4 regions of the Endozoicomonas sp. ALE010 genome follow, and region 1 is predicted to be linked to each of the others. Evidence: predicted binding sites of a transcription regulator. Region 1 holds the regulator's gene; each other region holds the start of a gene.

The links. Region 1 encodes sigma-54, which starts transcription at its own class of promoters, with help from an activator protein. Its sites were predicted from a motif close to TGGCACNNNNNTTGCTNT; they were not measured.
Region 2: the regulator sigma-54 is predicted to act here: its motif matches at 3,862-3,879, upstream of ACO6UY_RS04130 (P-loop NTPase).
Region 3: the regulator sigma-54 is predicted to act here: its motif matches at 5,663-5,680, upstream of nirB (nitrite reductase large subunit NirB).
Region 4: the regulator sigma-54 is predicted to act here: its motif matches at 6,211-6,228, upstream of ACO6UY_RS21920 (urease accessory protein UreD).

Annotation. Positions count from the first base shown of each region.
Region 1 covers NZ_JBLYNV010000016.1:75,130-82,885, forward strand. The annotation lists gene ACO6UY_RS09320 (hypothetical protein) at 1-1,090, shown strand, start outside; gene ACO6UY_RS09325 (PTS sugar transporter subunit IIA) at 1,229-1,678, opposite strand; gene hpf (ribosome hibernation-promoting factor, HPF/YfiA family) at 1,706-2,020, opposite strand; gene ACO6UY_RS09335 (RNA polymerase factor sigma-54) at 2,397-3,860, opposite strand; gene dcuC (C4-dicarboxylate transporter DcuC) at 4,170-5,543, shown strand; gene ACO6UY_RS09345 (hypothetical protein) at 5,633-5,923, opposite strand; gene ACO6UY_RS09350 (ATPase, T2SS/T4P/T4SS family) at 6,035-6,385, shown strand; gene ACO6UY_RS09355 (hypothetical protein) at 6,422-6,631, shown strand; gene ACO6UY_RS09360 (hypothetical protein) at 6,684-7,100, shown strand; gene ACO6UY_RS09365 (type II secretion system F family protein) at 7,079-7,756, shown strand, end outside.
Region 2 covers NZ_JBLYNV010000005.1:94,984-102,739, forward strand. The annotation lists gene ccmB (heme exporter protein CcmB) at 1-570, opposite strand, end outside; gene ccmA (cytochrome c biogenesis heme-transporting ATPase CcmA) at 539-1,198, opposite strand; gene ACO6UY_RS04120 (rhodanese-like domain-containing protein) at 1,499-1,960, opposite strand; gene ACO6UY_RS04125 (RNA polymerase sigma factor FliA) at 2,203-2,883, opposite strand; gene ACO6UY_RS04130 (P-loop NTPase) at 2,943-3,800, opposite strand; gene ACO6UY_RS04135 (sigma-54 dependent transcriptional regulator) at 4,390-5,853, opposite strand; gene ACO6UY_RS04140 (aldo/keto reductase) at 6,086-6,907, opposite strand; gene ACO6UY_RS04145 (NAD(P)/FAD-dependent oxidoreductase) at 6,904-7,756, opposite strand, start outside.
Region 3 covers NZ_JBLYNV010000010.1:72,562-80,317, reverse strand. The annotation lists gene ACO6UY_RS06740 (molybdopterin-dependent oxidoreductase) at 1-1,446, opposite strand, end outside; gene ACO6UY_RS06735 (NAD(P)/FAD-dependent oxidoreductase) at 1,470-2,726, opposite strand; gene nirD (nitrite reductase small subunit NirD) at 2,726-3,082, opposite strand; gene nirB (nitrite reductase large subunit NirB) at 3,082-5,619, opposite strand; gene ACO6UY_RS06720 (YacL family protein) at 6,051-6,416, shown strand; gene pdxB (4-phosphoerythronate dehydrogenase PdxB) at 6,601-7,756, opposite strand, start outside.
Region 4 covers NZ_JBLYNV010000080.1:4,240-11,995, reverse strand. The annotation lists gene urtE (urea ABC transporter ATP-binding subunit UrtE) at 265-960, opposite strand; gene urtD (urea ABC transporter ATP-binding protein UrtD) at 974-1,732, opposite strand; gene urtC (urea ABC transporter permease subunit UrtC) at 1,725-2,891, opposite strand; gene urtB (urea ABC transporter permease subunit UrtB) at 2,895-4,541, opposite strand; gene urtA (urea ABC transporter substrate-binding protein) at 4,610-5,839, opposite strand; gene ACO6UY_RS21920 (urease accessory protein UreD) at 6,288-7,178, shown strand; gene ACO6UY_RS21915 (urease subunit gamma) at 7,209-7,511, shown strand; gene ACO6UY_RS21910 (urease subunit beta) at 7,521-7,756, shown strand, end outside.

The DNA of each region.
Region 1 (7,756 bases):
ATTTGTTATTGGCGGTCGGGATAAAGCCGAAGATAAACTGGCCAAAAGCCACATGGCCTACCTTCAGCGCAAGGCTGATGCTATGCAGAATATCAAACCGGTTATTGATTCTGTTGTCCAGACAGAACAGGAAAGCCCCATAGAAAGCGACACCAGTCCCAAGGTGGAGGTCATGCAGGACGAACCGGCTTTGGAACCTGTTCCTCAGACAAATTCGGAAAGCTCTGAAGACAGCTCCTGTGGCTTCTTCAAAAAGCTGAAGCACTGGGCAATTAAAGTTGTCAAAGTTGTTTACAAATATACCGGTCTGAAATTTATTGTTGAGGCAATCAAAGGTAAGGATAAATCTGAACCTGTCGCTGATACCGTCAATACCCAGGATGAAGCTGTCGCTGATACCGTCATAAGCCAGGATGAAGCTGCAGTGGTGGCTGATGTTGTCAAAAGCAAGCGTAAACCTACACCTGTTGCTGATTGTGTCAAAAGAGTGCTTGAAGCTAAAATTGCTACAGTTGATGTGATGAAAGCCAGAGGGCTGGCCCTTCAGCCTGACAGGGCTAAAATGCTTCATGATCTTAAGATTGTACAACGCTTACGAGGTGTTGTTGCACCGATTACACCACGTACCGCAGAGAGTTCGCCTTGCTCCGGGCAGGATAGTTACGATCTTTCCGGGCTTCACCGTGCGAGTACTGTCTTCGCTGAAAAAAGAGATAAAAAAGCCTTGGAGAACATTGCTGAAATTGAAAAGAAACGAGCTGAGGTTGAAGCCAACAAAGCAAAAGAAAATTTTGCCAAGGAAAAAAAGGCTTCATATAGAAATAAATTAATAAATCCTGGGTTAAAGTATGGCAAAGATTGGGTGGCCTACAACTTTTCACGAAAGCAAGAGTCTACTGAAGTGCAGAAGGCCAAAGAGGCCAGGGACATCAAAATGGCCGAGGATCATAAGCGACAGGATTCTCAAAGCCCTGTGTCTGAAACCCCGATTGTTCCATCAACTGTTTCGCCAGTCACTAAAGAAGATCCAAAGGCCGACAGGTATGCAGCAATTCGTGAGCTTGATGAGCAACTTAAGGTTCAACGGTAATTGGCTAAAACCCTGTAAGCCGCAATGCATTTTGTCCGGGACTCAAAGAAGTGTGTTAACAACAAAAGATAAGAGCATTGTGATCAGTTGAACCTTTCAGGCCATCATTACCTATGATGGCCTTTTTTGTCACGTTATTCACTGTTCACTCATAGTACGATAGAGCATTGTCGTATTGGTAGCCGAACGTATTTTCTGAAGGGTCAGGGCAGAATGAAATCGCCCGGCCAGCGTCCTTAAAATTTCAAGATGTTCCTGGTTTTCGCCTTCTGGCACGATCAGCGCGAATACCAGATCAACGGGCTCACGGTCCACCGCATCAAAATCAACCGGTTCCGCCAGTCGTATAAAAAGACCGATAGGCTCCGGGCAGGCTTTGCAACGACAGTGGGGAATAGCCACGCCATCACCCAGTCCGGTGGTGCCAAGACGCTCCCGGGCAACCAGCGCTTCAAACAGTTCTTTGGCATTGATTTCGGGGGCATCGCTGCTGATGCGTTCAGCGATAAATTCCAGGATTTTCTTTTTGCTGGCCCCGTGCACCCCGTCAAGGGTGCGCTCGGGGGTTAGGATGCGGTGAATAATCATGCTGAATAAGAATGGCAACCTGATAAATCAAAGGGCATGGCCACTGGCACCCTGTTGCCTGTCCAGGGCTTTCTCTTTTCGTTTAACCAGCTGCCGATCCAACTTGTCCGAGAGCAGGTCAATGGCTGCGTACATGTCTTCGTGCTCGGCGGTGGCATTAATCTCGGCCCCGCGGGTATGCAAAACGGCTTCTGCTTTCTGCACCAGCTTTTCGACGCTCAGGGTCACCTGTACATTGGTGATATGGTCAAAATGTGAACCAAGACGCTCCAGTCTTTTGATCACATAGTCGTGCAGAGCTTCTGTTACCTCGACATGATGCCCACTGATGTTGACTTGCATGTAACGCTCTCCTGAATCCCATTATCCAGATAATCACCAGTCCGCGGGATTTTTCGTACTGGCTGAGTTCGATTCTATCACTGTCGGTGCAGCTTGGAATGCCCTGAGACAAAAAAAACTGCTTTTTGAACGGTGTATCAACGGAGCTTGTGTAAAAAATTCCGGAACACTGTTTCAATGTGATTGATGGGCGTCCCTTATCAATACCTATCAATGACATCCAAACTCCATTCGTCCTGAGCGGAGTCGAAGGGCGTAAGCACCATGCCCTGAATAAAGACTGTGCCAATCACCTTCCGTCCGTGCATCCAAGCGGAGCCGAAGGACGCTCAGGGTAAACGGAGATTGCACACATCAAACTCCTCAAAATGATGTACTAAGGCACTAACTGCTTACGCTCATTGGATGGCGGAATATTCATGGACTCACGGTATTTGGCAATGGTGCGCCTTGCTACCTTGATGCCCTGATCCCCCAGAATCGCTGCAATTTTATTGTCACTGAGGGGCTTGCGCGGTGTCTCTTCAGCAATAAGTTTGCGGATATGGGCCCGAATGGCCGTGGAGGAACACTCCCCCCCTTCCGTGGTGCTGACATGGCTGGAAAAAAAGTACTTCAGCTCGTAAACACCCCGGGGAGTATGCATGTACTTCTGAGTAGTGACCCGGGATATCGTCGACTCATGCATCCCCACCGCCTCGGCAATATCCGCCAGCACCAGGGGTTTCATGGCTTCATCCCCTTTTTCCAGGAACTCCTGCTGATAGGTAATAATCTGGCTCGCCACTTTCATCAATGTTTCATTGCGACTTTGCAGGTTTTTCAAAAACCAGCGGGCTTCTTGCAGATGGTTCTTCATGAACACATTGTCGCGGCTGTTATTGGCTCTCTGAACCATGGACGCATAATTATTATTAATACGCAGTTTGGGCAGGGCGTCGGAATTCAGTTCCACCGTCCAGCGTTCCCTGATTTTCCGGACGGATATATCCGGAACCACATATTCGGCTTCTGTCTGATCAATGGTGCTGCCGGGTTTTGGGTGGAAGCTCTGAATCAGGCTGAGGGCTTCTCGCAGCTGGTCTTCTTTCAGTTTGGCATGACGCATGATGCTGGCATAATCACGGGTGCCAAGGGACTCAAGGTAACGGGTGAGCAGTTTTTCTGCATTGTTGAAATGGGGTGTTGAGGGCGGCAGCTGACGAAGTTGAACCAACAGGCACTCTCTAAGGTCAACACTGCCACAACCCACCGGATCGAATTGTTGCACCCGGTGTTGCAGCACATGGATCTCTTCAATCTCCAGATCGTCCAGTTGGGATTGAAGAGAGACAAACAGGTCATCCAGCGTGCAGGTTAAATACCCATCCGGATTAACCGCCTCGATGATCGCCAGACCAATCAGCCGGTCCCGGTCGCTCATGGGCACCATATCCAGTTGCCATTCCAGGTGATCCTGAAGTGACTCCACAGCGGAGGATTTTGCCAGGGGGTCATAATCATCGTCACCGCTGCTGGCCGGCAGGCTGGAATACACGTCGTCCCAGGCGGAGTCCACGGGCAGTTCATTGGGAATGCTGTCTGACCATTCCGCCATCTCCTGAGGCTCAGGTTCTGAGGCTTTTTCGCTCAGATCAACGAGCTCTTCCCGTCCTTCAGTGCTGCTGGCGGTGTCCTCTGTCTGGCTATCGTCGGACTCCAGCATGGGGTTGGACTCCAGGGCCTCCTGAATCTCCTGCTGAAGATCCAGGGTCGATAGCTGTAGCAGCCGGATGGCCTGTTGCAGCTGCGGCGTCATGGTCAACTGCTGGCCCATCTTGAGCTGTAAGGAAGGCTTCATAGGCAACCGTATACCTTTACTTCGTTGTCCGTGGAGGCTGCAGAGGCTTACTCTCCATGTGCGGCTGATTATAAACCCATAGACGTTTCTGAAACCATAGCTTTAGCAAAAAATGTGCAAAGATTGAATACGATGAAATTACGTGTGTTTTTGTGTGGCTTATAAGCGCTTTCCGCCTTTAAAGTTCGGTCATAACGACTGTCAGAATGGTTAAAAAAAACTACCCGATCATTATTTGACATTGGTCATTTACAACCAAAAGTTCAAGAAATAACCTGCGCGAAATTTAGCCATTTTCAGGATTCCCCTGTGGATATACTCATCGTCATACCCGTAGTTGCACTGGTTATATACGCCATCGTGAAGAACTACAGTGCATCAGCCTCGCTGGCTATTGCCGGTATTGTCCTGCTAAGTGCCGCCGCGTTGATGGGGATAAAAGACATTCTGCCAGCGGCCAAGGCCACCGGTTTTATCCCCTTTGACCTGTTTCAACTGATGAACACGGTATTCAGCTTCCGCATGGCCAGCCTGGGTCTGACCATCATGGCCTGTGGTGGTTTTGCCAGCTACATGTCCCATATCGGTGCCTCAGAAGCGCTGGTTCGACTGGCCGTTAAGCCCATCAGCCGTTTTCGCTCACCTTATATGGTACTGGCACTGTGTTATCTGCTCAGTGTTGTGCTGCAAATGTTCGTCACCTCGGCAACGGGTCTCGGTTTGCTGTTGATGGTGACGCTGTATCCGGTGCTGAGAAATATCGGTTTAAGCCCGGCTTCAGCGGTTGCCGTGATCGCTTCTCCGGCGGCGTTTGAAATCGGTGTCACCCAGGTGAATGCCAACTTTGCCGCCAGCCAGTCCGGACTGGAAATTACCGAATACTTCCTGGATTATCAGGCCTGGATCACCGTCCCCATGGCGCTGGTGGCGGCGGCCCTGCACTTTGTCTGGCAGCGTCGGTGTGACCTGAAAGATGGCTACAGGGTTGCCGAGCATGTGGGCGAGGGCATCGAACATACAGACGGTGACAAGAAAGACCCGGCCCCGGCATTCTATGCGCTGCTGCCCATGATTCCTTTCTTCCTGTTGTTGATCTTTTCCAAAATGATGGTGTCGTCCATCAAAATGAACCTGGTCATGGCCATGCTGATCAGCGTATTTGCCGGCATGTTCTGTGAAGTGATCCGTACCCGGAAAATGAAACAGTCCCTTGATGGCTTTGATCAATTCCTCAATGGTATGGGTGCTGTTTTTGGTCCGGTGGTAGGTCTGATTATCGGTGCTGAAATTTTTGCCACAGGGTTAAAACATATTGGTGCCATTGACTCCCTGCTCGGTTCTGCCCAGGGGCTGGGTATCGGTGCTGCCGGTATGACGCTGTTTATGGCCATGCTGATTGCTGTTGCGGCCATTATGATGGGCTCTGGCAATGCAGCCTTCCTGTCATTTGCCACCCTGGCACCAGAAGTTGCCAAAAGCTTTGGTGTGCCTGCGGTGGCCATGCTGCTGCCCATGAACTTTGCCGCTTCCATGGGCCGTTCCATGTCCCCCATCTCGGCGGTCATTATGGCCTGTGCCGGTATTGCCAAAATCTCACCGTTTGAAGTGGTGAAAAGAACCTCGGTACCGATGATTGGTGCGTTTGTGGTTGGTATGGCGCTGCATCTGATTTTGTTTGTCTGATCCTTTTCTCCCCCGCCTGGCGGGGGCGTTTTTTTAATATGATCCTGCGTTGCTCTAGTTCAGGAAAGCCCTGATACCCGACATCCCGCTCAGTGCAGCATGGGTACCAACGCTTTTCCACACTGGGTTGTCTCAAAAGCCGCAGTGAGTTGACTTGGTAGATAAAAGTGGGTGTCCTTTTCTCCACTAGCAAAAACTCCAACAAATACTCCGGCTAAGAATTGGTCAAAACCTACCGCCTTAACAACGTACAATAGAACAGCTACACCGTAAAAAACATACATTGCGAGAAACCGCTTACCTTGTAGCATTAATATCAGAACCACTAACGCTGTTGAGAACTGAATCGGGTAATCGAAAAATAGATTCATAATTTCCATGTGTATTTGTGCTTAAGGCAAAAAAGGCAGGCAAGAAACAAAAAAGTTCAGTTTAAAAAAATTCAAGGACACGCATATTTCATTGCCCGCTTTCCAGAGGTAAATTTATGGGTGTCCTATTTTTTACAGCAACCCCATGTGTTGCGGCTGGAAAGTCGCCCCCCCAATATTGAAGGGGAGGGGGAAGTGACCCTGCGGGATCTGGTGCGCAACAGTCTGCGGATGCGACCGGATCGGATTGTGGTGGGCGAGGTGCGGGGGGCTGAGTTTATCGACATGCTGACCGCCATGAATACCGGCCATGACGGTTCCATGACCACACTGCACGCCAATTCACCGAGGGATGCCGTACGACGACTGAAGAGTATGGCGGCCATGAGTGGTATGGGGCTGGATGGTGATGTCGTGGTAGAGCTGATCGCTTCAGCAGTGGATGCCATTATCCAGCTGGAACGCATGTAAGACGGCGTTCGTCGTGTTGTAAGTGTTCAGGAACTGGTGGGCATAACGCATGGGGATATTGTCCTGCGGGAAATCAGCCGGTTTGAGCGTTCAGGGGCGGGTGTGGATCACGTTGGTAAGGGAGAACGAAAAGGTGTTGCTGGTGATTTTATCAGCACCGGCTATCGGCCCCTCTTTATGGACAAGCTGGAAGCCCGTGGGCTTGGCTGTGACGATAAGATTTTTGCTGAAGGGGTTTTATCATGAACGATGTCATGGGCAGTGCCATGAAAGATCATAAACAGAGGAGGGACTGGTTATGTCTGGCTCATTAAGTCTATTGCTGGCCATGACCTTTATGGCGGTCTTTATGGTCAGTATTGCTGTGCTGCTGCTGGGTCCACGACACCAGTTGCAGAAGCGGCTGCACCACCATCTTGAGCAGATGGGGGGCGATCAGCCGATGCACCAGGTGCTGCGCAGACGTTATGTGGAGCAGTTACCGCCCTGGCTGCAAAAGGTGGAACAACATCCTCTGTTGGCTGGGCTGGATCTGCTGCTACTGCAAGCCGGTAAAGGGAATCGTGCACTGGAACTGATGGGCATCTGCCTGGCCATTGCACTGCTTTCCATAACGGTTTTACTGATGCTGGATGTTGGCTGGCCGCTGGTGATGGTGCTCTCCCTGAGCAGATGCTGGACTAACTGCTGCTGGTGCGGGGTATTGGCCTGTTGATGGTGGCGTTATCCATTGGTCTTGTGTCGTATTTATTGATCTCCAGGCTGAAAAGGCCTGCAAAAGCGATGGTGCCGGAGGGTGCCCCGGTGGCTGTGTCCGCTGTGGCTGGCAGCCGCTCCATGGAGTGGTTATCACCGGCCCGCAAGTATCTGTTGCCAGCGGATGAAAAAGAGCAAATAAGTGTTAGTCGACGTTTATTACAGGCAGGGTTTGATCAGGAACAGGCATCCCTGGTCTACCACGCGCTCAAGGCATTGCTGGCCCTGGTGTTCGGGGTGCTGTTACTGCTGCTGCACCCCTGGTTGCCCGGTGATCTGCCGGAATACCCCGAGCTGGTGGCCATGATCGGGGCGGCCTTCGGGTTGTTTCTGCCCTCGAAATTACTGGATTCGTTCCGACAGCGGCGACAGCAAAAGCTGATTGCCGGAATGCCTCAGTTGCTGGATATGCTGCTTATTTGTCTCTCCGCCGGTTTAAGCCTGCCCCGGGCGCTGGAGCGGGTGCAGTCGGAATTGCGGCTGGCCCATCCTCTGATGGCCGGTGAGGTTGCCGGGGTTTCTGCCGAACTGAATGCTGGGGTCACCCTTGAAGCGGCGCTGCACCGGTTTGCCGAACGGGCCGGATTGCAGGAGGTGCGAGGGCTGGTGGGCACG
Region 2 (7,756 bases), on a different contig from region 1:
TACCGGTATGTAAAGCGGTAACGAAAGCAGGGTCAGCAACACGCCTCCGCGTTGTACTTTTACCGTTAAGGCAGCACCGATGGCTCCTGCCAGACTGAGTACTGGTGTTCCCAATAACAGCGTCATCATAAGAGGAGAAAAAGCTTCTGATGGCAGATGCAACATAATGGCCAGCAATGGTGCCATTAGTGTTAAACAAAAACCGCTGGTTAACCAGTGACTGAACACCTTGGCCAATACCAGTAAGGGCAGCGGGTGTGGCGACATCAGTAATTGGTCCAAAGCCCCGTCGTCCTGGTCGCTTTTAAACAATGAGTCCAGCGACAGCAAAACAGCCAGCAGAGCACCAATCCAGATAATGCCTGCTGCCAGTTCTGACAACACCTCCCGATCCGGCGCAATCCCAAGGGGAAACAAAGTAGCCACCATCAGAAAGAACGCCATGGGATTAATGGCCTGACCGGGTGACCGGAACGTGAGCGTCAGGTCCCGGCGAATCAGGGCCAGGCAGGCTGAGAACCCCCGCATGGATGGCTGGTCAACCCTGGACATCTTGCCCCCTCTCACCATCAGCACTCCTTTCTTCGCCAAAGTGCTCCACATTCAACTTACGCAGATTTCCCTGACGATCATTCAATGGTTGATGGCTGGTAACCAGCACCATACCTCCCTGATGGGTGTGCTCATCAAAAAGTCTCTCCAGCCAGGAAACACCTTCAATATCAATCGCGGTGAATGGTTCATCGAGAATCCAGAGCCGTGCCGGGCTGGCAATCAACCCGGCAAACGCCACCCGCCTTAACTGCCCAGCGGATAGATGGCTACAGGGAATATCTTCATAACCGGCAAGCTGGACCCGATCAAGGGCAGCGAGCAATACTTCCCGATTGATGATGGTATTGGCCAGCCTGGCTCGCCAGACAAGGTTTTCAAGAGGCGTCAGATCCAGTTTCAGTCCTGGTTTGTGGCCAAGAAAAAAACAGTCAAGACGAAAATCAGCATACACTGTCGATAAAGGCTGGTCGTTCCAGAAAATATCGCCACTCAAACTGGATGAAAAGCCAGCAATGATGCGAAGCAGCGATGTTTTACCAGCACCGTTTCGCCCCTCAATCTGGAGTATTTCTCCACTACCAAGCTGAAAGGACAGGTTACTGAACAGCAGCCTGTCGTCCCGCTCACAGCTCAACTGAACCACATTAAGCAAAGCGAACTCCTGAATCCAAAAGCGTGTATCGCCGAGACCCTGATTCGCAAAGCAGCACAGCCATGAGCAATGAAAAGCCCTGCTTTCCAAGATGTCCCTATATAGCGTTGGTTGGCGATTATATCAGGAAATTTTACTGACTGCGGAGGTAAATAGTGTTCATTAACAGTATTGAAGAAGCCTTGGAAGGGCTCAGGGCATACCGATCTTCACTCCCAATAGAGAAAGTGAAGATAAAAGGCATTTGGAAACGGGTACAGAAGGAAAGTATTTGCAAGGATCAAGGCGTTGTTACTGCGCCATAACCCCTGTGGTGTAGGACTCACCCACAACATCAGACTTCAATGTCACCGGATAATCCAAGGCTAACCAGGAATAGTAACCGTCCCTGAGGAAGAACACCCGTTCATAACCCCATAATGCGGCCAGATAACTGCCAATAGCCCCTCTCATATGGTATGTGCTGTTTCCGTAGATCACGATAGGAGTCTCTTTTTCCAGAACCCCCGGCACCAGCAGCTGACGAAACCCACCCCTTAGATCAAGACTGTGAGATCCGTCTACGTGTCCATATTGCCACTGTTGATAGGGACGCACATCGATAAAGAGTGCGCCAATATCATGAAGGCGTTTTGCCTGGTGGGTATTGATGGTAATCACACCATTAATTTCTTCTGGTGCTTCTTCCTGAGCCGGAAGAGTAAAGGAGAGTGCCGACAACAGAATGGCGGCCGAGATAGAAATCCATTTCATATTATGCAGGTCCGTTATTAAACAACTTAATAAAAGAAGTATATGGAGCTAAGACCCACTCACTTGGAACAATAAGAAACTAAAAATAAAATGTTCAAAGCTATGCAGCATATAACCGGCATATATTTCTGAAAATAGATCAACTCAACTGAACGCTGTCAAAATCAAAAAAGAAAACGCCCCGATTCCCGACGCTTGACCATATTTTGTCACTGCCCTGTAAAAACGGTGTGGCTGAGACGTTAACTCAGCCAGTTTTGCAACCGTGACCTTAAACGCAGTGCAGCCTGAGAATGAATTTGGCTGACTCTTGATTCACTGACCCCTAACACTTTACCGATCTCTTTCAGATTCATCTCTTCATCGTAATAAAGCATCAATACCAGCTTTTCTCTTTCAGGCAGTTTATCAATAGCTTCAATCAGTGCTGTTTTAAATTTTTCTTCCTGAATATCTGCTGAGGGCCCCCTGTCTCCTGAGCGAGCCTGCATTCTTGATTCTTCACTGTCAAATAACTCTTCATAACTAAAAAGACGACACCCTCTTAAATCACTCAGAATGGTGTAATACTCATCAATTTTCACATCAAGTTCTTTGGCGACTTCAGAATCCCGAGCATCTCTTCCCAGTTTCGCTTCAACAACCTGAACCGCTTCAGTAATACGACGACTGTTGCGATATACTGATCTTGGTCCCCAGTCCCCTTTTCGAATTTCATCCAGCATTGCGCCACGAATTCGAATACCGGCAAACGTTTCAAAACTGGCACCTTTGGATGCATCATATTTTGAAGCTGCTTCAAGCAACCCAATCATTCCTGACTGGACCAGATCATCAATCTGAACACTGGCGGGCATTCTTGCGGCGAGATGATTGGCAATTCTTTTTACCAATGAGCGATGTTTTATCACCATCTCTTCCATGTTCAGTGTCGTTTTTTGTGCCGACTTGGTTTGCACGTCCTGTGCTGTCTCTGTCATGATTAGATCCTCTCCTTGATCCTACCAGGCAAAAAGAATTCTATACGACCTTTTGGCTCAGGCACCGGTAATTTTGCTAGCTGATGTCCAATTCTGTGAAACGCTCTTGCAGCCCGACAATCGTTACTGACAGTCAACAGTGCCGACTGCTGTAATACCGCTTCACTTACAGCCTTATCATGTGGAATTGCACCCAGAAAGCTTAAAACTATCTGTTTGTCGTCTTTCAGATACTCCTGTAATTTCTCAAACTGTTTAGCACCGCCTCTTCTGCTGCTCACCTGATTAACAACAATATAAAACTGGTGAACATTGAAAACCCGGTACAGAAGCCTTATCTGTCGAACAGCATCAATAACAGACACGTCTTCCTGACTGACGACAACGACCACCTCTGTTGCCGCCTGAATGAGAGTTACATTATCCGGGGCCAGGCCCGGAGCCGTATCAATAATCAAAGTATCCAGATCTGACGCAAGATCATCCATGTCCTGAATCAACTCTACTGCCTGAATAATTTGAATACTGTCTTTCCAGTCTCCCTGAGCAGCCGGTGTAAATACCCTTACACCCGATGGACCATCCAACAGTCCTTTCTGCTGATGGCCCGAGCTCTCAGTAACGAACCCACCTTCAGCAGGTGATGAAAAAATAAAATCAGACGACAATTGTTCTTTTAAACCTTCTTCATTCATCCCGAGGGTGAACTCAACATCTGGTACAGAAAGATTACCATCCATCAAAACGACACGCTGACCCAGCTTTGCCATCGCCAGGGCAAGGTTTACTGCAACTACGGTTTTACCGACACCTCCTTTACATCCTGAAACCGCAATCACTCTTTTCTTTACTTGCGCCATCGTTCTCACTTTAATTTTTCAATTGCTCAGAAAATGCATATAGAAAAACGACACAATATACATATCAATGAACATGCCAACTTTAATTTGAAAAATAAAAACAGCTACCAAACCCCAAAAAAATACATAAAGAAAAATAAAAAAACACAACCACCTGTTTTTTCACAACTTTCTAAAACAACACCGATTTCATTTCGCTATTTTTTTGACATAGATTAATTTTCGGTTGCTTTGAAAATATCTTGAACACTTTTTTGAACTATCCAAAAAGATAGTTATTTGACAGTGTCACTTTATAGTGACGCAAAAATGGCAGCATTTGACCGACAAAACAGGGAAGAAAAAAACCAGATCGTGACATGATGTCGATTAGCGCATTCATTAAATATGCAAATAAAGGATTACCTGCAAACCAATCAGCAACAATTATCGAACAGTGGATCAGCAAGAAGAAGGGAGTCGAAGCACAACAGAACAATACAGAAACAAAAACCGGAACGCATTGATTAACGCAGTAAATCTGAGAATGAATCTGTTAGCAAAAAAAATGGCTACAAAAATGTAGTCATTTTTTCTGCATCACTGAATATCAGTTTTTCACAGAATCCTCATATCTCTGCAAACCATACTTGCGCATTTTTTCCACCAGGGTCGTTCGCCGTATCTGCAACTTGTCTGCTGCCCTGGCAACAACACTATTGCAGTCACTCAGCGCCTGCTGAATCAAACTCTTTTCCAGTCGGGTCAGATATTCCTTAAGGTTCAACCCTCCTACCGGCAGTACTGCAAGGTCTTCCGAAGTAGCAGCACCGGCAGGCTGGATACTGTCCGGAAATAAATCCGCCACACCATCATCTTCCTGACTGATCAAATCGAAATGACAGAAACTTTCTGGCAGATCCTGAACCCCGATAACCCCATAGGGATACATAATCGCCAGGCGCTCCAGAAGATTGGCCATTTCCCGGACGTTACCCGGCCAGTCATGCCGACAAAGCGATAATATTGCCGCTGAACTGAGTCGAATTGATCCCCTGGCCTGCTTCTCCATATTGTGGGTCAGCTCATTAATCATCAGCGGAATATCTTCAGGCCGCTCTTTCAGCGAGGGCATCTCAATGGGAAATACATTCAAACGGTAATAAAGATCTTCTCTGAAGCTTCCCTCAGTGATCATACTTTCAAGATTCTTATGGGTTGCAGCAATAATTCGAACATCCACCTCAATAGGCTCTGTTCCACCAACCCGTTCGAAGGTCCTCTCCTGCAAAACCCTGAGCAACTTGACCTGCATGTGCAGAGGCATATCGCCTATTTCGTCAAGAAACAGTGTTCCGCCCTGGGCCATCTCAAACCGCCCCTTGCGACTGGTCACAGCACCAGTGAAAGCCCCCTTTTCATGGCCAAAGAGCTCACTTTCTAACAGATCAGTGGGGATAGCACCGCAATTGACCGGAACAAATGGCGCACTTCTGCGATAGGAATGCTCATGAAGATTGCGGGCAACCACTTCTTTGCCGGTGCCGGACTCACCGGTGATCAAAACATTGACGTCCCGATCCGCCACCTGGGCCATGGCGGCCCGAACTTTACGAATACGCTCGCTCTTGCCAACCAGCCCACGGAACAGTTGTACCTGCTGGTTGTAGCCAGTCTGGTGTGCCTGACGCCACTGCTCACGGTAGACCTGACCATAATGCAAACTGGATAAAAGTTGCGGCTTGCTACATGGCCAGTCAACCCGTGCAATGATTTGCCTGGCCAGTGCTAACGACAGATTGTCTGGCAGTGACTCCGCAATCCGGATAACCGGAACGCCACCACACCAGCCCTGGACTCGGGAAAGCATTCCCTGCAGGGAGCTTTCTGCCTGTAAAAAATCACCTAGAAATAAGGCACTGAAGTTTTCCGGGGGATAAGCACTAACAGCATCTTCCCAGTAGGCTGCACCGATAGCCACTGTGTGATAGCCCATAAACTGCAAAATAGTGCTGAAGTCATGCCGACGCTGCTCCGCGTCTTCAATGATGAGTACCTGCTCAGCTGTTTCCATAAGACGACGATCCTTGTCATCCGATTAATTTTTACAGCGTAGATACAAATTTTCGAAATTAAATTACAGCTTATTATTTCAGTAAATAACCAAAAAGTGGATTCGTCAAATTTTTGTTTGTTTTTTATTTCAAAAAATCATAAAAGAAAATTATTTAAACCATATCCTTTATGCATGGGAGCCTCACCTATAGATAGTTAGAAGCTAGATAGTTAGAAGCCCCCAAACCAGCTTAAATCCCGCTGGCTTTCAGATACGCCTCCACATTCTGTCGCAAATGGGCAGGATTGATGGTGCCAACAATAGCTGAAGAAACCGCCGGGTGTGAAAACACCAGTTTCATACTTTCCAGAACGGGGTCCTGTCCTGACAGGCAGGCATGACCACTGGCCAGGGCCTTCTTGATAAAGATGCCTTTGCCATGTTCCAGCGCATAGTCCAACACCGGCTTTTCGCCCTGTTCGTTCAGGTTATAGGTCACCATGGCAACGTCGGAATGTTCCAGCGCCAGGATGCCACCGGCAACCGTTTTGGTGGACATACCCGAAGCGAGGATTTTCCCCTCTTTTTTCAGATCAGCCAGCACTTCCAGGCAACCTGTCTGCTCAATGATATTGACATCATCACCATTGGAATGCACCAGCAGCAATTCAATCACATCGGTATTCAGGCGCTGCAGGCTTCGCTCCACACTGAAGCGGATATGCTGCTCCGAAAAATCAAAATAAGACTCTCCCCGACCATTTTCAACAGTGACAAACTCTTCACCAACCTTACTGCAGATGACCCACTGTTCACGCAGCCCTTTATGTTTGGCAAACAACTGTCCAAGGCGTTCCTCGCTGGTGCCATAGGCCGGAGCCGTATCCAGCAGGTTCATGCCCAGGGTATGGGCCAGGGTAAGCAGATCCAGCATTTCACGGTCATCAGGAATCGTAAACTGTTCCGGGTACTTTACGCCCTGATCCCGGCCAAACTTAACGGTGCCGAAACCCAGCGGCGACACTTCAAGATCAGTACCGGCGATCTGCTTGTTAACAAGACACTGACTCATAATGTCTTCCCTTGCACAAAATGCCCCTGCCAGAAGTTTGGACAGATCTCCGGCCGGGAAAATCCTTCCGGCATAACGAAACTGTCATCCGTCGCTGGACGAATATTATCCTCCTGCAGCAAACGAACCACTTCATCAGAGAGATTAGGAGCCAGTGCCAATTTCGTCGGCCAGGTGACAATACCGTTGGCCACCGGCTGACAGAAAGCCGCATCCGGACGAAGCAGGCGGCTCTGTTTTGGCTCGGCACGATTGACCCGCAAGGTGTCCCACTCAGCCAGACTCAGGTCTACCCAGGGCAACAGCACTTTCAGCTCTTTTTTCGCCGTAGCAATCAATTCTTCAGCAGACTGTTTGACACCATCTTCCGCAATGCCTCCGCCGAGATACCAGACCCACTTGCCATCGGCATCCGGATGGCTGGTAATGGTCATTCTCGGCAGTGGTGTTGTGCCAAGACAATGGGCGTAGATAGGTTCAGGATGGGAATGACGAACCATGACCATCTGCAAGGGACGTACCTGCATTTTTGGATGACTGACACCCCAGGTATTCAATAGCGCCTCAGCGCCTTCACCCGCGGCCAGCACAAACCGTTTGGCTTGCAACAGGGTGGTCTGACCATCGCTATCCGCCAAGGCAACAGCATCAATCTCACCGTTGGCATTGGTTAACAACCGGGCATTACCCTGCTCGCTCCAGTCTACTTTCAGCGTTTTATCTTCCAGGCCACTGACCAGGGCCCGGGTAACGGTGGCAATATCCAGAACGATTTCATTGAGCTGATATACCTTTCCGCGAAAACCATCATGTTTGAAAATGGCTGGAAACTGCTCACTGGTCAGTGCA
Region 3 (7,756 bases), on a different contig from region 1:
CCACCAGTCCGGCCTGGCTTCTCCGGCCGTGGGAAATAACGCACGCTGTCTGGAAATTCGCCGCTCAGAGTTGGTCACCGTGCCATCCTTTTCACTCCAGGGCGCTGCTGGCAATAAAATATCGGCAAATGCAGCCGTATCCGTGTGCTCAATGCAGTCTGAAACGACCACTGTCGGACACTTTGTCAGAGCCTTTATCACCCGGTTACTCTCCGGCAAACTGACAACCGGGTTAGTCCCCATGATCCAGACAAAACGTATTTCACCCCGATCCATTGACTTGAACAGGTCAACCGCCGTCTTGCCCGGAGACTGCGCCATATTGGCTGCCTGCCAGAAACGCCCGACCCTGGCGATATCATCAGGCGTAAACTCCATGTGCGCAGCCAGCTGATTGGCCAGCCCACCCACTTCCCTGCCACCCATGGCATTGGGCTGCCCGGTGAGTGACAATGGACCACTGCCGGGACGACCGATACGACCGGTAGCCAGATGACAGTTGATCATGGCATTCACTTTATCCGTCCCGGCTGCTGACTGGTTCACCCCTTGCGACCAGGCCGTCACGGTTTTATCGGTGGTACAAAACCAGTGATAAAACTGGATAAGTTCGTTTTGCTCTACACCACAGGCATCCGCCAGCTGTTGTATATCACCAACACTGGCCCTGGCCACTTCCAGCGCCTGATCGAAGCCCTGACAGTGTTGATCAATATAGTCCTGATCCAAAGCACCCTGATCGGCAAGCCAGGCAAGCAGACCATTAAACAGCAATACATCCGCCCCCGGTTTTATCGCCAGATGCAGATCAGCAAGATCACAGGTTTCTGTGCGTCTCGGGTCAATCACCACCACTTTCATGTCCGGCCGCTGCTCTTTCATCGCCCGGATACGCTGAAATAACACCGGGTGACACCAGGCCGTATTGGAGCCCACCAGCACCAGCAGATTAGCCAGCTCCAGATCCTGATAAGTATTCGGTACGGTATCCGAACCAAATGCACGCTTCTGGCCAGCCACGGTGGAAGCCATGCAGAGCCGTGAGTTGGTATCCATATTGGCACTGCCGATAAACCCTTTCATCAGTTTATTGGCGACATAGTAGTCTTCTGTCAGCAGCTGACCCGACCCATAAATGGCCACAGAGTCCGGCCCATACTGTTCAATGGTTTCCTGTAGCCGTGAGGCCACTTGATCCAGGGCTTCAGACCAGACTACCTGACGACCATGAACTTTTGGGTAAAGAAGACGCCCGTCCAGTGATACCGTTTCCCCCAGAGCGCTGCCCTTGGAACAGAGCCGACCATAATTGGCTGGATGATCTTCCCGCCCGGTAATCTCCACCAGGTGCAGCTCAGGATCAACCACCCTGGCGGAAATACCGCAACCCACACCACAGTAGGCACATGTTGTATTGATAGCCTTTGCCAATTGATTTACTGCCATGATGTTTGCCTGAATCAGAACCGTCATGCAGCCAGAAAACGCTGCCCGAAAATAAGTTGTTGCCGGATGGATGAGATATCAGTGCCTGACTCCATCAACTCCTGGTACCAAAGGCCATCAGTTACATCACCATACAGGAGCACACCTTTGATGCGATTATTCTGAAGTACCAGTTTGCGATAGATTCCAGCGTCTGAAGCATCCAGTGTCATCACTTGATCCGAGTCAGACGGAATGAACTCACCACTGGAAAACAGGTTGATACCATCAACTTTCAAATTGGTGGGAATGGGGACTGGCGTAAACGTTTGATCATGGTCCCCCAGCAGCGATGCAGCAACAATTTCCGCATGCCGATACACCGGAGCAACCAGACCAAACAACAATGACTGCGCTTCCTGCCCGCCAGTCAGTTGCATCTGCGCACATTCACCCACAGTAAAGATATCCGGATCAGACGTCTGTAGCCGCTCATTGACCAGAACCCCACGGTCGCATGTCAGGCCTGCCTCCTGCATCAGTTGTATGTTAGGCCGGACACCGGCAGTCACCACCACCAGCGATGCAGGCAGATATTCCCCATCAATCTGCACACCACAAACCCGACCATCAACGCCCTGGTAGGATTGCAGCGTAGCACTGCTGCGAAAAGCAATGCCTCTGCCCTCAAGTTCTTTGCGCAATAGCCCACCGGCATGTTGATCCAGCTGTCGGGCCATGGGAATGGGCATATTATCGACGATGGTCACTGACATACCCCGTTTGGCCAGACCACTACCACACTCCAGCCCCAGCAAACCACCGCCAATCACCACGGCCTGCCCCTGACCTGCTTCCAGCATCAGGTTGACATCGGCCAGACTGCGAAAGGCCAGAACGCCCTGAAGGTCCGCCCCGGGCACCGGAATCTGATTGGGCAAAGAGCCAGTGGCAAGAACAAGACGGTCATAGTCAAACGTATCACCACCGTGGGTGACCACCCGCTTTAATGAGCGATCAATCCGGATCGCTTTGTAGTTCTCGCCCATCAGTAGCTCGATACCCTGCTGCTGATACCAGGCGGCACTTTTCAGCTGAATCCCGTCCAGATCGACACTGCCCGCCAACAGTTTGGACAGCTGAATCCGGTTATACCCCGGGCAGTCCTCTTCCGAGAGCACGGTCACATGAAAAGGGCACTGACCACCGTTAAAGAGATGTTCAAGAAACCGGACCGAGCCCATGCCATTGCCAATAACCACCAGCTTCTGCCGACCATCCGGCTGTTGATAATGGCTCATCAGGCAACCTGCTCAGCAACTGGTCTTACCAGCGGTGCAGGCTGCACCTGTATGGCACCTTCATGGACTCGCACCGGGAATACATTGAGGCTGACGGTGTCATCTTCCAGACATTGTCCGGTGGTTAAATCAAAGTGCTGTTTGTAAATAGGCGACGCCACAACAAGATGCCCTCGTAGATCCCCCACAATGCCCCGGGAGATCACATTGACACCACTGAATGGATCAAAGTTATCCAGGGCAAACACCTGATCCTTTACCCGGAATACCGCCACCTGATAAGCACCCACCAGGGCGCAGATGCCCAGGTTTGCAGAAAGCTGTTCATCCTGGCAGATCGTCGTCCACTGGCTCATTAGATAACCTCCTTCAGCCGTATTTTTTCCTGCTTTGTTGCTGGTCGTATCTGATGCCTTTCATCGACAAAAACAACATTGCTGTCCGGCTGGTCACTGTTAATAAAATGGCTGAAACGCTTGAGTTTTTCAGGACTCTCCAGTGTCGTTTTCCACTCACACTGATAGGTGCCCACCAGATGGGTCATTTCATCTTCCAGCGCCTGATTAATGCCAAGGCTGTCGTCTATAATCACCGACTTGAGATAATCCAGACCACCTTCCAGATTATCCAGCCAGACCGAGGTTCTCTGGAGCCGGTCAGCGGTGCGAATATAAAACATCATGAAACGGTCAATATATTTCACCAGGGTTTCATCATCGAGCTCGGTGGCAAACAAGTCAGCATGCCTGGGTTTCATACCGCCATTACCGCCGACATAAAGATTCCAGCCTTTCTCGGTGGCAATAACGCCAACATCCTTACTCTGGGCTTCAGCGCATTCCCGGGTGCATCCCGAAACGGCCATTTTGACTTTATGGGGTGAACGCACCCCGCGATAACGGTGCTCAATGGCAATGGCCATACTGGTACTGTCCAGAACACCATAACGACACCAGGTACTGCCGACACAGGATTTGACCGTTCTCAGGGATTTTCCATAGGCATGTCCGGTTTCAAACCCGGCGTCCACCAACCGCTGCCAGATAGCGGGCAACTCATTCACCCGGGCACCAAACAGGTCAATTCTCTGCCCGCCGGTGATTTTGGTGTAAAGGTTAAAGTCTCTGGCCACCTCGCCAATAACAATCAGCTTCTGAGGGGTAATTTCACCACCGGGCACCCGTGGAACAATGGAGTAAGTGCCGTCTTTCTGGATATTCCCCAGGAAATAATCGTTGGTGTCCTGCAGCGGGGCATGGTCACTCTTCAGAATGTAATCGTTCCAGCAGGAAGCCAGAATAGAACCAATGGTTGGTTTGCAGATATCACAGCCCATTCCGCGACCATGCTTTTCGATCACCTGAGAGAACGTTGTCAACTCACCCACCCTGACCAGGTGATACAACTCCTGTCGTGAATGGGGAAAGTGTTCACAGATATCTTTTTTGACTTCGACTCCCAGTTGCGTCAGTTCATGGTCGAGCACCTGTTTTACCAGCTGGGCACAACCACCGCAGCCGGTTCCGGCATTGGTTGACCCTTTGAGCGCAGCAATATCCTGGCAACCTGCGGCCACTGCATCGACCAGATCCCCCTTACTGACATTAAAGCAGGAGCAGATCTGGGCAGTCTCCGGCAGTACCGCAACACCCAATCCGGCACTGGCACTGCCATCGCTTTGAGGTAAAATCAACTCAGCCGGATTGGCCGGTGGCACAATGCCATTCAACATCATTTGCAATAACGTGCCATAGTCGTCTGCATCACCCACCAGCACCGCGCCCAAGACCCGCTTTTTGGTTTTGGAAACCACCAGTTTTTTATAAACCTGTTTTTCCTCATCAATAAACTGATAGCTGAGAGAGCCTTTCGTATTGCCATGGGCATCACCAATACTGGCAACATCCACCCCCATCAATTTGAGCTTGGTACTCATATCTGCGCCGGCAAACTGGCTGCTGCCTTTACCGGTTATATGATCAACCGCCACCTGGGCCATTTGGTAACCGGGAGCGACCAGGCCAAAAATCCGGTTATCCCACAACGCACACTCACCGATGGCGTAAATTGATTCATCCGAGGTCAGACAGTCGTTATTGATAACGATCCCCCCTCGTTCACCCATCACCAGCCCGACCTGTTTTGCCAGTTCATCCCGAGGGCGAATACCCGCCGAGAACAGTACAATATCGGTGTTTAAAACCTCACCATCAGCAAACTGCATTTGGTGAACAGTCCCCTCACCATCGGTAATCAGCCGTGTATTCTTGCCGGTATGGATTTGCACACCCAACGCTTCAATTTTCTGTCGCAGCATGGCACCGCCGCCATCATCGACCTGGACCGCCATCAAGCGGGGCGCAAACTCAACCACATGGGTTTCAAGGCCAAGATCCTTTAACGCTTTGGCGGCTTCCAGCCCCAACAGCCCGCCACCAACCACGGTGCCAACCTTGCTGCTGTTGGCCGCTTTGGCAATGGCCTGTAAATCTTCAATGGTGCGATAGACAAAACAGTTGTCCCGCTCATGCCCCGGTACCGGCGGCACAAAAGGATAAGAACCGGTAGCCAGCACCAGTTTGTGGTAATGAATACGTCTCTCTTTATTGGTGGTTAATTCCCGGGTATCACGGTTAATGGCAATAACTGCTTCATCCAGAATCAAGTCAATGCCGTGTTTCTGATAAAAACCGTCAGGCACCATGGACAGATCTTCTGCACTGCGACCACTGAAAAATTCGGACAGATGAACACGGTCGTATGCAGGGCGGGGCTCTTCACCAAAAACAACCACCTGGTATTGCTCTAATCCACCAGCAGCCACCAGCTTTTCCATAAAGCTGTGACCGACCATGCCATTACCGACCACTACCAGGGTTTGTTTCCCGCTCATTTCGGCTAATTCCCCTTTTGATAAACCAAATTCTTCCTCCCCACATGCAGGGGATATGCCAAAACACGCAAAGCGCTGTCACAACAGGATTTGCCGGACCGGCAGCTTGTTGCCGGTGGCAAAATGCCCTCAGGTTTCCGGCCATCGATAATCCATGCACCAAAATAAGACCAAAAACGTAAGTGAACGACATTCAGGGAATAATTCTGGTGCATCACACTGCTTTGAGGCATCACTGCAAAAGAACGCTTCAGTACTCACACCCGCTTGCCAGTTGACCTGGCGCATAGGAGGCTTTTAAAGTTTCAGAGAATTCAGGTCGATGAAACCTGATTATTGATTAATTTTGATTGAACTACTTATTGGCAAACCTGCGCAGCCTTCTAAAATAGCTTTCCCGCTTTTATTGGTTTCTCTGATATCACACCACTATGGACTATCATTTCCAGCGCAACTTTTCCGGTCGTCCCGAAGCTCAGTTCTCCATGGACCATGAAGCAATGGGCATCTGGCTGACCGATGAGCTGGGCAGTAACAGGCAACAACTGGAGCACCTGTTACTGGTGGTTGAAAGTCTGGAGAAAGGACAGCGCTGGGAATATTTTGATGATGGCACAGACTATCGCCTTCATCTGACCCGGGATCACGCCGAAGTTCGGGCCGCCCTGCTGGATACCGAAATGGACTGTGAAGAGATGGAAGACCTGGACTATTACGACCATGAATCCATCAGCCACTGTGGCCTGGATGACTTTAAAACTCTCCTGGTTTGCTGGCAGGACTTTCTGAATATCTAGGAGGCTGACCGAGAATAGACTGCCCTACTGCGGTGGCAGCAAATTGGTCTAAAAAGTCGGAATTTTTTAGCAAATAGAACCACTATTTACTAAAAATTTCCGACTTTTTATCCTCAATTTTCTGCCATCCTCGCTACGGGCGCTATTCTCGGTCAGCCTCCTAGGAGAGTAGAATGAACTCCATTCAGAGTTCATCACCAATCCTGAACTGCAATGCCTGAAAGATATGCACTAATTCCGGTGCACAGTCTTTCAACTCCACTCGCAGTGTACTGAACTCCCGACGTTCCGGGTAATCCTTACGCAGCAAATCAAACGTCAGCTTGCGTTGAGATTCTTCAGCCCTTATCAGCCCCTTGCGCATCGTGGCATCATCACGACGAATGTCGTAAACAGAACGGATCGCCCTGGAACAGGTGGTTGAAAAGGTCATTCCCTCACTGAACTTCATCTGTTTCAGTACCGGCAATGGCGTAATCGCAGGCAGACGCACCCTGGCAGGAAGCCCAAAGTGCCGGCACAGTGCCTTGTAAATCATTTCCGTACCGCGAATCTTTCCGTCCAGGCTGTATCCGGCAATATGGGGGGTCGCAATATCGACCTGAGCCATCAACTCCGGGTCAGCATCGGGTTCATACTCCCAGACATCCAGCACAACGGTCAGATCGTCACGCTCGCCCAGACACTGCTTTAAAGCGGCATTATCAATCACAGGCCCCCGCCCTGCATTAATTAACACCGTTCCCTGCTTCATTGCCTTGAGTTGCTGCTCACCGATCAGATAGTGGGTTGGATATGGGCCATCCATTATCAGCGGGGTATGCAGACAAATGACATCCGAACATGCAATCAGTTGATCAACACTGACATAGCGACCACTGTTGCCTTCTGCCAATGCCAGCCAGGGGTCGCAGGCACACACTTCTACCCCAAGCCGCTCCATCATCTGATACAGACGACCACCCACCTGCCCCTTGCCAATAATACCGACTGTTCGATCACGCAGTTCAAAACCGTCTCGTTCTGCCAGAATATCCAAAGCCGCCAGAACGTATTCAACCACTGCCGTGGCATTGCAACCCGGCGCATGACTGAAAGCAATTCCCCGGCTGGCCAGATACTCCCGGTCGATATGATCAAAACCTGCTGTGGCAGTACCGACGAACTTCAGTGAACTGTTTTCCACCAGCTGCCGACTCACTTTAGTCACGGACCGAACCAGCAAAGCATCCGCATCCTGCACATCCTCAGGTGAAATGTTCCGGCCAGGCAGAGCAACCACCTCCCCCATCGCCCCAAAGCACTCCATCAGCAAGGGAATATTTTCATCAGCCACTATT
Region 4 (7,756 bases), on a different contig from region 1:
GTGCTAACCCAGTCAAGAAAAAATTTTGCCACGGAGTCACGGAGGAAAAGATTTTTTTCTATTCTCCGTGTCTCCGTGGCAAAAATAGGAAGTTTCAGGGACAATTCCCAAGCTCACCCCCTGCTGGCCGCAAAATCACAAGCGGCCTGCCTTTTTCCGGTGGTAGGAAGCGCTTACTGAAACGTCAAAGTTATTAAATGACAGTGCCTAAACGGGGTTGAAAATCAGGGTACCAGCGGTGACACTGAATACAATGACCAGCTATCAAACAGTCATTAAACGACGAACGGCAACTTCATCCATGTCGTTGCCGGCTCCTGCCAAAGCAACCTCGCCTCGATCCAGCACCGCAAAGGTATCCGCCAGGTCACGGGCAAACTCAAAGAACTGCTCAACCAGCAGAATGGCCATCTCACCCCGGTCCCGGAGCAGACCAATAACCGACTGAATATCCTTGATAATGGACGGTTGAATGCCCTCCGTTGGCTCATCCAGAATCAACAGCTCTGGCCGGGTTACCAGTGCCCGGGCAATGGCCAGCTGCTGTTGCTGACCACCGGACAAATCGCCACCCCGACGATGGCGCATCTGTTGTAACACGGGAAAGAGATCAAAGATTTCCGGATCAATCCGCCGCTTTGCCCGGGGCAGACAGGCAAAACCGGTTTCCAGGTTTTCCTGCACCGTCAGTAAAGGAAAAATCTGCCGCCCCTGGGGAACATAGGCGATACCGTTCCGTGCCCTTGAGTGAGCGGGGTTGCTGGCAATATCCCTGCCCTGCCACAGGATCTTGCCAGAGGCGGGCGTTACCCGACCAGCAACAGCGTTCATCAGGGTGGTTTTGCCAACACCATTGCGCCCCATAACGCTGGTCACCTGTCCCTTATGCGCGGCAATGGTTACCGACTTCAGGGCCTGGCTGGCACCGTAAAACACATCAATGCCCTGTACTTCCAGCATCACATTGTTCCTCCTATCTACCCAGGTAAACGTCGATGACTTTTTTATTCTGCTGAACATGGTCCAATGAACCAGACGCCAGCACACTGCCTTCATGCAGCACCATCACCGGGCACTCCAGCGCCCGGATAAACGCCATATCATGTTCAACCACTACTACACTGCGCTCTCTGGCCAGATCTTTTAACAGATCCGCCGTTCTGAAGGTCTCTTCATCGGTCATACCCGCCGCCGGTTCATCCACCAGCAATAGCTCCGGTTCCTGTAACAGCAGCATGCCAATCTCCAGCCACTGTTTCTGTCCGTGGGATAATGAGGCCCCTAACCACCCTTTTCGGTCTGACAATCGGATCAGAGCCATCACTTCATCGATTCTTCTGGCACCTTTTGCGCTGAGTGCACCAAACATGGCAGCAAAAGGCGTTCGTCGTCCAGTCATGGCCAGCTCCAGATTTTCCCAGACCGTCAGGCTTTCAATCACGGAGGGCTTCTGAAACTTCCGGCCAATCCCCATATTGGCGACGTCGGTTTCGTCATAGCGGGTCAAATCCACGTTGCCACGAAAAAACACTTCACCGGAGTCAGGTCGGGTTTTACCGGTCACCACATCCATCATGGTGCTCTTACCCGCACCATTGGGGCCGATAATCGCACTCAGCTCTTTTTCCCGCACCATAAAGGAGAGTTCATTCAATGCCCGGAAGCCATCGAAACTGACCGTGACATTGTTGAGATAGAGCAAGGTGTCGTTGGGTATATGTTTATCAACCATCCACTAACTCCTTTCTCTCAGCTCTGTTGCCCTGCGGATCCCGACGCTCATTGATAAAGCCCGCTATCTGTTGATAAAGACCGACCAAACCTTTAGGCAGCCATAGCGTAGTAATAACAAACAGCGCCCCCAGGGCAAACAGCCAGGCATCGGGCATAACGCCGGTAAACCAGGTTTTTGCGTAGTTAACAACGACCGCACCAATCACCGCACCATAGAGTGTTCCACGACCACCGACGGCTACCCAGACAACCAGCTCAATAGAGTTGATGGGAGAAAACTCACCCGGATTAATAATGCCAACCTGGGGAACATAGAGGGCACCGGCAATACCGGCAAGCACTGCTGACAGGGTAAACGCCACCAGCTTGTAGTGTTCAACCCGGTAGCCCATAAAGCGTACCCGGCTCTCAGCATCCCGCACTGCCACCAGCACCCGGCCATAACGGCTGCTCACCAGCCAGCGACACACCAGGTAACCCAGCACCAGTGCCAGTGCAGACGCCATAAGCAGTACCACACGGGTACGGTCACTTTGCAGGCTGAAACCCAGCAGATCCTTAAAGTCAGTCAGGCCATTATTACCACCAAAGCCAAAGTCATTCTGGAAGAACAGCAGCATCAGGGCATACGTCAGTGCCTGAGTAATGATGGAGAGATAAACACCGGTCACCCTGGACCGGAAAGCCAGCCAGCCAAAAAGGAACGCCAGCAGACCGGGCACCAGGGCGACCATTACCAGGGCAACAGCGAAAGAGTCAAACCCATACCAGTACCAGGGCAGCTCCTGCCAGTTCAGAAACACCATAAAGTCCGGCAGTTCCGGGTTGCCATAAACACCACGGTCTCCAATCTGGCGCATCAGGTACATACCCATGGCATAACCGCCCAGGGCAAAAAACGCCCCATGACCCAGGCTGAGAATCCCGCAGTATCCCCAGACCAGATCCAATGCCAGGGCCAGCAATCCATAGCAGAGATACTTACCCAGCAGAGTAACGGTATAGTTGCTGACGTGCAGGGGAGAACCTTCCGGCATCAATGTGTTGAGCAACACCACCACAATCGTGATTGCCATCACTGACGACAGAAGAAGTTTACCGGCACGATCTTCAAGTAACAGTCGGGATAAAAACCCCTGTTGGAATCCATTAGTCATGTGTCAGCCCTCAACTGCCCGCCCCTTGAGCGCAAACAGCCCCCGGGGTCGCTTCTGGATAAACAGAATGATGAAAACCAATACCAGAATCTTGGCAACCACGGCACCAGCCCAGGGCTCCAGAAACTTATTCACCACACCCAGCCCCATGGCGGCGACCAATGTGCCCCACAGGTTTCCTACGCCGCCGAACACCACCACCATAAAGGAGTCGATAATGTAATTCTGGCCAAGGTTTGGCCCAACATTGGTCAACTGCGACAGGGCGACGCCCGCCACACCGGCAATACCGGAGCCCAGGCCAAAGGTCATGGCATCCACCCGGCCGGTAGGAATACCCATGGAACTGGCCATGGCGCGGTTCTGGGTCACCGCGCGAATATTCAGCCCAAAGCGGGTGTAACGCATCACCAGCAGCAGCACCATAAACACCAGCAGACTGAAACCGACAATGTATAAACGGTTCCAGGTAAGCGACAGCGCCTCATTAATTACCCACGAGCCACTCATCCAGGCGGGGGTTGCCACTTCCTGATTCAGTGGTGAAAAGATCGTTCTTACCGCCTGCTGAAGAATCAGGCTGATACCAAAGGTCGCCAGCAGGGTTTCCAGGGGACGGCCATAGAGATGGCGGATAACCAGCCGCTCAATAAGCACCCCGGCAGCGCCGGCAACCAGAAAGGCCAGGGGTATGGCGATAAACAGGGACTGATCAATCAGTTCCGGGAATACAGACTGAATGACGAACGTCGTATAGGCACCGAGCATCATCATCTCTCCGTGGGCCATATTAATCACGCCCATCACCCCGAAAGTAATCGCCAGCCCGATAGCCGACAGCAACAGCACAGAGCCAAGACTCAAGCCAAAGAAGATATTTTCAGCCACGGTATAGTACTGCTGTCGCTGGTCAATTTCGGTCAGTGCCGTTGTGATGGTTTGTGCCAGCGCGGTATGGTCCGTAGCGGTTACTGCCTCCGCCAGTGCGGAACGAATAAAGGGGTGATCAGAACTGGTGAGCACCTCAACCGCTGCTATTTGTGCACTGATCGAACCCGTCTGCAAGCGATCCAGGGCCAGGGCCATATCCAGGGCATCGATAACTCCCTGATTCTCTTCGCTGGCCCTCATAGTTCTGAGTGTACCCAGCGTTTTGCTATCCAGCGTTTTCAGAGAGGCGTATATGGCATTTATGCGGGTTTGTGGGTCACTGGCTTTCAAGTCCCAGGATGCCAGTGCTGTTTTAATGATTGAGCGCAGTTGATTATTAATTCTTACTTTTTTCAGCGCTCTTTTCTTCACCGTCCCGAGCTCTGAAGCTGTGTCTTTTGACTCCCCTTCGGTAAAGAAAGGATCAAACATCCGATACTGTTTATCCGGTGTCTTTTCGGCGAACACCAGTCGTTTATGCTGTTTCTCAACAAACAGTTTGCCATTGAGCCAATGTTCCAGAATCTGTTGGCTGGACTCGCTGCCTTCTTCCGCCAGGGACGTGATCACAGCTTCCAGCTGTCCCCAGGAACTTTTGCTTAATAATGGTTTAAGGTCTTCGGGCGACACCGCCAACACCGGCCGCGATAAAATCAGCAGCAGGAACAGGAGAAAGCGGGCTGGCAGACTGTGAACCATCTGCCGGAGGTTCTGATTCATAATACATCCTTATACGCCCATTCCTCCCTGACGGAAGGAGGGCACTGATTGTCATATCATCTTATAAATCAGTAGTTCTGGCCGGAGCAGACGCCGGTTTCCAGGTTATAGTTGCCGCATTGAACCGGTGCCGACCAGTCAGCAACAATTTTGGAACTTTCCGGCAGAAAATCGGTCCAGGCGTCGCCAATAACGCCACCTTTGGTTTCCCAGACAATCTCAAACTGACCATCATCCTGAATCTCACCAATCAATACCGGCTTGGTCAGATGGTGGTTGGTATTCATCACCGCTGTGCCACCGGTCAGGTTAGGAACGGTAATGCCATACATCGCTGAACGCACTGAATCAACGTTGGTGGTACCGGCCTTCTCAACCGCCTCAACCCACATATTGAAGCCGATGTAAGTGGCCTCCATCGGGTCATTGGCAACACGCTCTTCATCCTTGATAAAAGACTGCCATGTTTCAATAAATTCGTCATTGGTGTCACTTTCAGCACTCATAAAATAATTCCACGCCGCCAGGTGACCTACCAGTGGCCCGGTATCAATGCCGGAAAGTTCTTCTTCACCCACCGAGAAGGCAATCACCGGAATCTCTTCAGCCGAAACCCCCTGGTTTCCCAGTTCCTTGTAGAATGGAACATTGGCATCGCCATTGATGGTGGAAATCACCGCGGTCTTTTTACCGGTATTACCAAACTTCTTGATATCAGAAACAATGGTCTGCCAGTCTGAGTGACCGAACGGCGTATAATTGATCATGATGTCAGCATCTTTGATACCTTTGCTTTTCAGGTAGGATTCCAGAATTTTGTTGGTGGTTCTTGGATAAACATAGTCGGTACCGGCCAGAACAAAACGGGTGACCGCGCCACCCTCTTCGCTCATCAGGTAATCCACCGCCGGAATGGCCTGCTGGTTGGGTGCCGCGCCGGTATAAAACACATTTTTCGAGGACTCTTCCCCTTCATACTGAACCGGGTAGAACATCAGACCATTCAGTTCTTCCACCACCGGCAGTACCGATTTGCGGGACACGGAAGTCCAGCCGCCAAAAATAACATCGACGTCTTCCTTAACCAGTAGCTCCCTGGCTTTCTCGGCAAACAGTGGCCAGTCCGAGGCCGGGTCAACGACCACTGCCTCCAGCTTCTTGCCAAGCACCCCACCATTTTTATTCTGCTCTTCCACCATCATCAACACGGTATCTTTCAGCGTGGTTTCACTGATGGCCATAGTGCCGGAAAGGGAGTGAAGCACCCCAACCTTAATGGTGTCTGCAGCCTGTGCCATCACTGACCATGACAGTGCGGCAGTAGCCACCGATGCCGTTAAAAAGTTTCTGGATAGTTTGTTTAACCGGTTGTTCATAGCTTCCCCGCTATCTATTGTTCGCTGTTCGTTTCCTGAACAGGGGAGAGCAAAAGGTGTGCCATGGTCAGTTTCGGTGCTTGCACCATGGGAAAGCGGGCTGGGAAAGAGAGCCTCCGCCCTGAATTTTCCAGACCGGCAGGCATTTGCCGGAAACAACAGGGGCCACGCTATATTTTGGCGCGCCTCGCAGGCACATTAACTGATGCTGCACCAAATCAAGGCATTCATAATGACCATTTGGTCAGGTATTATGTCGGCGACAAATGACGTATTCAGTGAAATACTGTGTCTGGCACAGGTTTTGCCATTGATTACAAAAAGATCACCAATAACTGATCCCGGATAAGAACAAGCACAAGGCTGTAATATGCAAGCATCATCGGGTGAGACAGAGAGCAACCAGAGCAGCAGGCCTGATAGTGCCGTGGCATCGTCGTCGGGTTGGCGTGCCGGGATAGACGTAGAACTTAAACACCTGAATGGCCGTACCCTGATGGGGAGAACCCGCCATTATGGGCCGCTGCGCATTCAACGCCCTTTCTGGCCGGAAGGCAAAGACCTGACCCATCTTTATATTCTGCATCCTCCCGGTGGTCTGGTGGCCGGAGATGAACTGGTACAGCGCTTTGCCATCAGAAATGGTGCCCATGGGCTGGTCACAACCCCGGCTGCCGGTAAAGTCTATTTCAACGGCAATGGTCAACTACAAAAACAGACAACGCATATCACGGTCAGCGACTCAGCCTCCATGGAGTGGCTGCCTCAGGAAACCATCCTGTTTAATGGTGCCATTACCGAGCTTGATACCCGCATTGAACTGAGCGGCGATGCGCTCTTTGCAGGCTGGGATATTATCTGCCTGGGTCGAACCGCCAGCGGCGAGCAGTTTACCCGTGGGCAACTCACCCAGCATCTCACCCTGACCCGGGACAGCACACCGCTCTACCTTGACAGGCTCGATTTTGCTGCCGGGTCAGCACTGCCCACGTCCCTTCTGGGGCTCAATAATCAGACGGTTTTTGGCACCTTTCTGATCACCCTGGAAAGCCCGCCAGACTTACCCTGCCTGCACAGCCAGCTGGTCGATAAAGGCTGGCACCGGGTAACCGCCATCACCTGGCGGGCCGGTGTGTTTATTGTGCGTTACCTGGGCGATTCATCAGAGCAGGCCAGAACCATTTTCACCTGGATTTGGGAAGCCGAGAGAGAACGATTCAATGGCCGCAAAGGGTGTCGGCCACGCATCTGGAATACCTAAATTAACGAATAATTAAAGCAGGATCTCACTATGGAACTTACCCCCCGGGAAAAAGACAAGCTGCTTCTCTATACCGCAGCACTGGTTGCCGAGCGTCGTTTAGGGCGCGGGGTCAAACTGAACTACCCGGAAGCCATCGCGCTGATCTCCATGCATATCATGGAAGGTGCCCGTGACGGTAAAACAGTGGCCCAGTTGATGAATGAAGGCCGTGAAGTGATCACCCGTGAGCAGGTGATGGACGGTATTCCGGAAATGATCCACGAGGTTCAGGTGGAAGCCACCTTCCCCGATGGTACCAAGCTGGTCACCGTCCATAACCCCATAGCCTGAGGATTGATCATGATACCAGGAGAAGTGATTGCCTCTGCCGACCCCATTGAGATTAACGTCGGCAGGGAGACCCTGACCCTCTCGGTGGCCAATACCGGTGACCGTCCTATCCAGGTGGGTTCCCACTACCACTTTTATGAAACCAATCCCGCCCTTGCTTTTGACCGTGAGCAGACCCTCGGGTTTCGCCTGAATATCCCGGCAGGGACGGCTGTCCGTTTTGAACCCGGCCAGGACCGACAGGT